DNA from 3 places in the Streptomyces sp. DSM 40868 genome. Region 2 is predicted to be linked to each of the others. Evidence: riboswitches for the same ligand, from Rfam matches in the RefSeq annotation. Region 2 holds a riboswitch; each other region holds the start of a gene.

Region 1 (2,260 bases), 3.6 Mb from region 2:
CTCGCAGCACTACTTCGCGCGGTACACGCACGACCCGGAGCAGTGGACCGACATTCCCGCCGGTTCGCGCGCCAAGCTCCAGGAAGCGCTGTTCCCGGAGCTGATGACCGTCGTCCGCCATCTGTCCACCGACGAGGGCACCACCCGCAAGACGCTGTGGCGGCTGTTCGACGGCACGCTGGTCGAGTCGGTGCTGATGCGCTACCCGGACCGGGTGACCATGTGCATCAGCTCGCAGGCCGGCTGCGGCATGAACTGCCCGTTCTGCGCGACCGGGCAGGCGGGGCTGGACCGGAACCTGTCCACCGCGGAGATCGTCCACCAGATCGTGGACGGCATGCGGGCGCTGCGCGACGGCGAGGTGCCCGGGGGGCCCGCGCGGCTGTCCAACATCGTCTTCATGGGGATGGGTGAGCCGCTCGCCAACTACAACCGGGTCGTCGGGGCCATCCGGGCGCTCACCGACCCCGCCCCGGACGGGCTCGGGCTCTCCCAGCGCGGGATCACCGTCTCCACCGTCGGTCTGGTCCCGGCCATCCACCGGTTCGCCGACGAGGGCTTCAAGTGCCGGCTGGCGATCTCCCTGCACGCCCCCGACGACGAGCTGCGCGACACCCTCGTCCCCGTGAACACGCGGTGGAAGGTGCGCGAGGTGCTGGACGCCGGCTTCGAGTACACCGAGAAGTCGGGCCGCCGGCTGTCCATCGAGTACGCGCTGATCCGGGACATCAACGACCAGGCGTGGCGCGGCGACCGGCTCGGCCGGCTGCTCAAGGGCAAGCCCGTGCACGTCAACCTCATCCCGCTCAACCCCACGCCGGGGTCGAAGTGGACGGCGTCCCGGCCGGAGGACGAGAAGGCGTTCGTGGAGGCCATCGCCGCCCATGGTGTGGCCGTCACCATCCGGGACACCCGGGGTCAGGAGATCGACGGAGCCTGTGGTCAGCTCGCGGCCACCGAGCGGTAATCTGACCAGGTCCACATATCTTCATATTCCGACAGGGGAGCGCCACAGCGCTGAGAGTGCGGCAACCGGGCCGCAGACCCTCTGAACCTCGCCCAGGTCATTCTGGGTAGGAAGTTCGGTCATCACTCAAGCTGTTGCGCCCTGCCCGGGCCGCCCGCGCGGCGGTCCGGGCAGGGCCGCGTCTCTTCCTGGCCAACCCCCAGGAGGACATCCAGTGCACAACAAGACCCTCGTGGCCGTGGCGGCGGGGCTCGGCCTGCTCGCGCTGTCCGCGTGCGGCACGACGGACTCCGGGTCGTCCTCGGACCCCAAGACCGTCACCCTCGTCAGCCACGACTCGTGGAACGTCTCCAAGAGCGTCGTCAAGGACTTCGAGAAGCGGTCCGGGTACAAGCTCCGGGTGCTCAAGGACGGCGACGCCGGGCAGGCCGTCAACAAGGCGATCCTGACCAAGGACAACCCGCAGGGCGACGTCTTCTTCGGCGTCGACAACACCCTGCTCTCCCGCGCCCTGGACAACGGACTGTTCCAGCCCTACGAGCCCAAGGGCGCCGGCTCCGTCCGGCCGGAGAACCGCGTCGACCAGGACAAGCACCGCGTCACGCCCGTGGACACCGGCGACATCTGCGTCAACTACGACAAGGCCTGGTTCAGCGCGCACAAGCTGAACCCGCCGCGGTCCTTCGCCGACCTCGCCAAGCCCGCGTACAAGAACCTCCTCGTCACCGAGAACGCGGCCACCTCCTCGCCGGGCCTCGGCTTCCTGCTCGGCAGCGCCGCGGCGTTCGGCGACCAGGACTGGCCGGAGTACTGGAAGAAGCTCAAGGCCAACGGCGTCAAGGTCGTCGACGGCTGGGAGCAGGCGTACTACCAGGAGTTCTCCGGCTCCTCCGAGGGCAGGAAGGCCGGCGGCGACCGGCCACTGGTGGTGTCGTACGCCTCCTCCCCGCCCGCCGAGGTGATCTACGCCAAGAAGCGGCCCGCCACCGCCCCGACCGGGGTGGCCGACGGCACCTGCTTCCGGCAGACCGAGTACGCCGGGCTGCTGAGCAACGCGAAGAACCCCGAGGGCGGCAAGGCGCTCCTCGACTTCCTGCTCACCCGGGAGTTCCAGCAGGACATGCCGCTGAACATGTTCGTCTACCCGGTCGTGGAGGGGGCCGCCGTGCCCGCCGACTTCACCAAGTACGGTCCGGCCGCCGAGGACCCCGAGACCCTGGCCCCCGACAAGATCGCCGCCAACCGCGACCAGTGGGTCTCCTCGTGGACGTCGCTCGTACTGAAGTGACCGCC
Region 2 (2,260 bases):
GTGACCGGCGTCAGCAGCACCCCGTTGCGGTAGTGCCCGGTCGCCAGCAGCAGCCCGGGCAGACGGGACGGGCCGAGCAGCGGCGCGTTGTCGGGGGAGCCGGGGCGCAGACCGGCCAGGGTCTCGGTGAGCGGCAGCTCGGTGATGCCGGGCACCAGCTCGTGGGCGTCGCGCAGCAGCTCGTACACGCCGCCGGCGGTGACCGTGGTGTCCCAGCCCAGCTCCTCGCTGGTGGCGCCGACGACCAGTTCCCCGTTCTCCCGGGGCACCAGGTACAGCGGGCCGCCGCGCACCACGGCCCGCACGGTCCGGCTCAGGAACGGCGCGTACCGGGGCGGCACGGTCAGCCGCAGCACCTGGCCCTTGACCGGCCGCACCGGAGGCAGCACCTCCGCCGGCACGCCCGCGAGGCGCCCGCTCAGGCTGCCCGCGGCGAGCACCACGCGCTCCGCGCGCAGCCCGGTGCCGTCGGCCGTGGTCACACCGGCGGCCCGGTCCCCGGCCACGTCCAGGCGCTCGGCCCGGACCCGGTGGAACACCACACCGGACCGCTCGCAGGCGACGACCAGGGCCGCCGCCAGCCGGCGCGGATCGATCTGGTGGTCACCGTCGACCCGCAGCCCGCCGCGCACCCCGGGCGCCAGCATCGGCTCCAGGCGGCGGCACTCCCGCCCCGACAGCCACTCCGACTCCAGGCCGTGGCGCTGCTGGAGGGCGTGCAGTTCGCGCAGGTGGGCGCGGTCGTCGGAGTCCAGCGCGACGGCGAGGGTGCCGCAGCGGCGGTAGCCGAGGTCGTGACCGGTCAGCTCGGTCAGCTCGGCGGCGAAGGCGGGATAGCGGCGCGCGGAGGCCAGGTTCAGGCCGAGCAGGGTCTCCTCGCCGTAGTGCAGCTCGGTGACCGCGGCCAGCATCCCGGCCGCCACCCGCGCGGCCCCGCCGCCGGGCGCGGGGTCCACGACGGCCGTGGCGAGCCCGCGCTGCGCCGCGCGCCAGGCCGTGACCAGGCCGATGATTCCGCCCCCGATGACGAGGACGTCGGACGTACGTGAGGACATGGGCGGTGAGCCCCTCCCTTCGCCGGCATGACCCGGATCAGGTTCGTACGGTCGGAGGCCGCGAGCCTCCCTCTCAGCCCGGTCGTCCGGGCTCCCGCGAGTGCTTGTACGGTGGCCACCCTAGCCCGCCGCCCTCCTCACCCGTAAGGGAGCCCCGTTCCATGGCCCGTTCGCTCGACGGACTTCTCTTCGCCCCCGTGTCGGACCAGGCCCCGGGACAGGTGGGCACCCGCACCCGGTTCGCCTACCACGAGCAGGACGGCGCGGTGTGGGCCGAGTACGCGGGCGGCGACGTGGTACGCGGCCATCTGGTCGGCACCCGCGAGGGGGACCGGCTGGACTTCCGGTACGTGCAGCTGAGGACCGACGGGACGACCGCCTCGGGGCACTGCGTGTCCACGGTCGAGGAGCTCGCGGACGGGCGGCTGCGGCTGGCGGAGACCTGGGAGTGGGAGTCCGCGCCGGGCTCCGGCACCAGCGTTGTGGAGCAGGTCACCGAGCACGCCCGCTGACTGACGTTCCGTCATGTGTCTAAGGTGATCGCGTGAGCGAGCAGACACCGCACGAGGGCACGGCACAGCGACGGCGCGTGGTCGTCGTCGGCGCGGGCATGGCCGGGGTGCAGACCGCGGTCGCCCTGCGGGAACAGGGCTTCAAGGGCCCGGTGACCGTCATCGGCGCCGAACCGCACCAGCCGTACGACCGGCCGCCGCTGTCCAAGGCGGTGCTGCTGGGCACCGCCGAGGGCTCCGCCTTCGACGTGGACTTCGAGTCCCTCGGCGTCGAACTGCGGCTCGGCTGCGAGGTGCGGGGCCTGCGGCCCGCCGCGCGCGAGCTGGACACCGAGCACGGCGTGGTGCCCTACGACGTCCTCGTCCTCGCCACCGGCGCCGAACCGGTCACCCTGCCCGGCGCCGAGGGCGTACCCGGCACGCATCTGCTGCGCACCCTGGACGACGCCGCACGGCTGCGCCCCGTCCTCGCCCGGCAGCACGACATCGTGGTCGTGGGCGCAGGCTGGATCGGCGCCGAGTTCGCCACCGCCGCCCGCGAGGCCGGCTGCGCGGTCACCGTCGTGGAGGCCGCCGGCCAGCCGCTGGCCGGCGCCCTGCCCGCCGAGGTCGCCGCCCCCATGGCCGGCTGGTACGCCGACGCGGGCGTCACCCTGCGCACCCACGCGCGCGTGGACCGCGTCGAGCCCGGCG
Region 3 (2,260 bases), 1.8 Mb from region 2:
GAGCGAACCGATGATGACCCCGGCCAGCAGCAGACCGCTCATGTCGATCGACGGATACAGGCCGTGGATCAGACCGGTGTTGTCGTCCGTGTTGCCGGTCAGCGCGGCCCACCCGATGAACAGCGAGCCGAGCACACCGATCAGCGCCAGCGATATCAGCGTGCCGAGCACCGCCACCGAGGTACGGGCGGACAGCCCGTGACACAGATACAGGGCGATCAGCATGATGGCGCTCGATCCGATCACGGCCACCAGCAGCGGGTTCGACCCCTCGAGGATCGCCGGCAGGATGAACAGCGTCAGCACCAGGAAGCTGACGGCCAGCGCCACCAGCGCCATGACACCGCGCAGCCGGCCCACCAGCACCACGGCCACCGCGAAGACCCCCGCGAGCAGCGTCATGGGGAACTTCCGGTTCACATCGGTCACCGCGTACTGCAGCTCCTTCGGCGCCGAGGGCTCGTAGGCGACGACTACCTTCTCGTCCTGGTGGAGCTGGCGCGACTGGTCCGGCTGCACGATCTCGGTGAACGTACGGCCCTTGTCCTTGCCGGTGTCGACCCGGATGGTGGCCTTCTTGCAGGTGCCGTCGGCCTGCTGCTGCGCCGAGCTGCCCTCGGCCGTGGAGGTGTCACCGGTCGGGGGCACACCGGAGGCGTTCGCCGAAGCACAGCTCAGCTCCACGACCCGGGTGACCGTGGCCTGCTGGGTCTGCCGGTCGAAGCCGACGCCGGTGCGCTTGTGGGCCGGGGCCTGTCCGGGCCAGAGCACGACCAGGCCGACCAGGACCGCCGCGGTGAAGGGAACCAGGATCGCCGCGATGACCTTGCGCAGATGCTGGGAGACGGGAGCGGCCGGGCCGTGGCTGTGGCTGTGACCGTGCGCGTGTCCCTGCCCGGAAGCGGCTCCGTGGCCGGTCTCGGCGGCCTGGTGACCGTGCCCGGTGCCCTGCTCCGCGCCGTCTCGGCGGTGCGGGTCGGGCGGCTGGTAGGGGTACTGCTCCATGCTGGTCACCGCCCGATCATCCCAAGAACGCAGGGGGGCCCACTGTTCACCGCGCCATACATGGCGCTAGCGTGGAGGCACCTTTGCACACGCGGGAGCTCGGAGCACCGGGCTGAGAGGGCGCTGACCTCCGTGGATGCGATGTTTCACGTGGAACGAGCGATGTTCCGCGGGGAACGTCGGCCGACGGAAACCGCTGCGTCGACCGCCGAACCTGTTACCGGGTAATGCCGGCGTAGGGAGTAGGTCTCATGACCAACAAGGACGCACGCACGCCTGCCTCCGCCCAGGACGAGAAGTCCACGGAGGCCGGGAAGTCCATCGGCTGGCACAAGGCGTATGTCGAGGGCTCGCGCCCCGACCTCCGGGTGCCGGTCCGTCAGGTGCATCTCACCAACGGGCAGTCGGTCACGCTGTACGACACATCGGGCCCGTACACCGATCCACTCGTCGAAACGGACGTCCGCAGGGGCCTGCCGCCGCTGCGGGAGAACTGGATCATCGCCCGCGGCGACACCGAGGAGTACGCGGGCCGGCCCGTCCGTCCCGAGGACGACGGGATCAAGCACACCTCGCCGCGCGGCGGGCTGCGCAACCTGGACGCGGTCTTCCCCGGCCGCCCGCGCCAGCCGCGGCGGGGGCGCGACGGTCAGGCGGTGACGCAGCTCGCGTACGCCCGCCGGGGCGAGATCACCCCGGAGATGGAGTTCGTGGCCCTCCGGGAGAACGTGTCGCCCGAGGTGGTCCGCGAGGAGATCGCGGCCGGCCGGGCCGTGCTGCCGGCCAACGTCAACCACCCGGAGATCGAGCCGATGATCATCGGCAAGCGGTTCCTGGTGAAGGTGAACGCCAACATCGGCAACTCGGCGGTGACGTCCTCCATCGAGGAAGAGGTCGAGAAGATGACCTGGGCGACCCGCTGGGGCGCCGACACGGTCATGGACCTGTCCACCGGCCGCAACATCCACACCACCCGCGAATGGGTGCTGCGCAACTCCCCCGTCCCGATCGGCACCGTGCCGCTCTACCAGGCGCTGGAGAAGGTCGACGGCAAGGCCGAGGAACTGACCTGGGAGATCTACAAGGACACCGTCATCGAGCAGGCCGAGCAGGGCGTGGACTACATGACGGTCCACGCGGGCGTCCGGCTGCCGTACGTCCCGCTCACCGCCAACCGCAAGACCGGCATCGTCTCGCGCGGCGGCTCCATCATGGCCGCGTGGTGCCTGGCGCACCACAAGGAATCGTTCCTGTA

Evidence for each region. Region 2 has a riboswitch for thiamine pyrophosphate ahead of thiO (glycine oxidase ThiO). Riboswitches for the same ligand answer to the same signal wherever they lie in the genome.
Region 1: another riboswitch for thiamine pyrophosphate. It lies ahead of HB370_RS28455 (thiamine ABC transporter substrate-binding protein); the one in region 2 lies ahead of thiO (glycine oxidase ThiO).
Region 3: another riboswitch for thiamine pyrophosphate. It lies ahead of thiC (phosphomethylpyrimidine synthase ThiC); the one in region 2 lies ahead of thiO (glycine oxidase ThiO).

Annotation. Positions count from the first base shown of each region.
Region 1 is NZ_CP050504.1:6,222,120-6,224,379, forward strand. It holds gene rlmN (23S rRNA (adenine(2503)-C(2))-methyltransferase RlmN) at 1-967, shown strand, start outside; TPP riboswitch at 991-1,098, shown strand; gene HB370_RS28455 (thiamine ABC transporter substrate-binding protein) at 1,182-2,255, shown strand.
Region 2 is NZ_CP050504.1:2,637,441-2,639,700, reverse strand. It holds gene thiO (glycine oxidase ThiO) at 1-1,055, opposite strand, end outside; TPP riboswitch at 1,053-1,163, opposite strand; gene HB370_RS11885 (hypothetical protein) at 1,217-1,567, shown strand; gene HB370_RS11880 (FAD-dependent oxidoreductase) at 1,600-2,260, shown strand, end outside.
Region 3 is NZ_CP050504.1:4,428,771-4,431,030, reverse strand. It holds gene HB370_RS20165 (YibE/F family protein) at 1-1,005, opposite strand, end outside; TPP riboswitch at 1,087-1,264, shown strand; gene thiC (phosphomethylpyrimidine synthase ThiC) at 1,257-2,260, shown strand, end outside.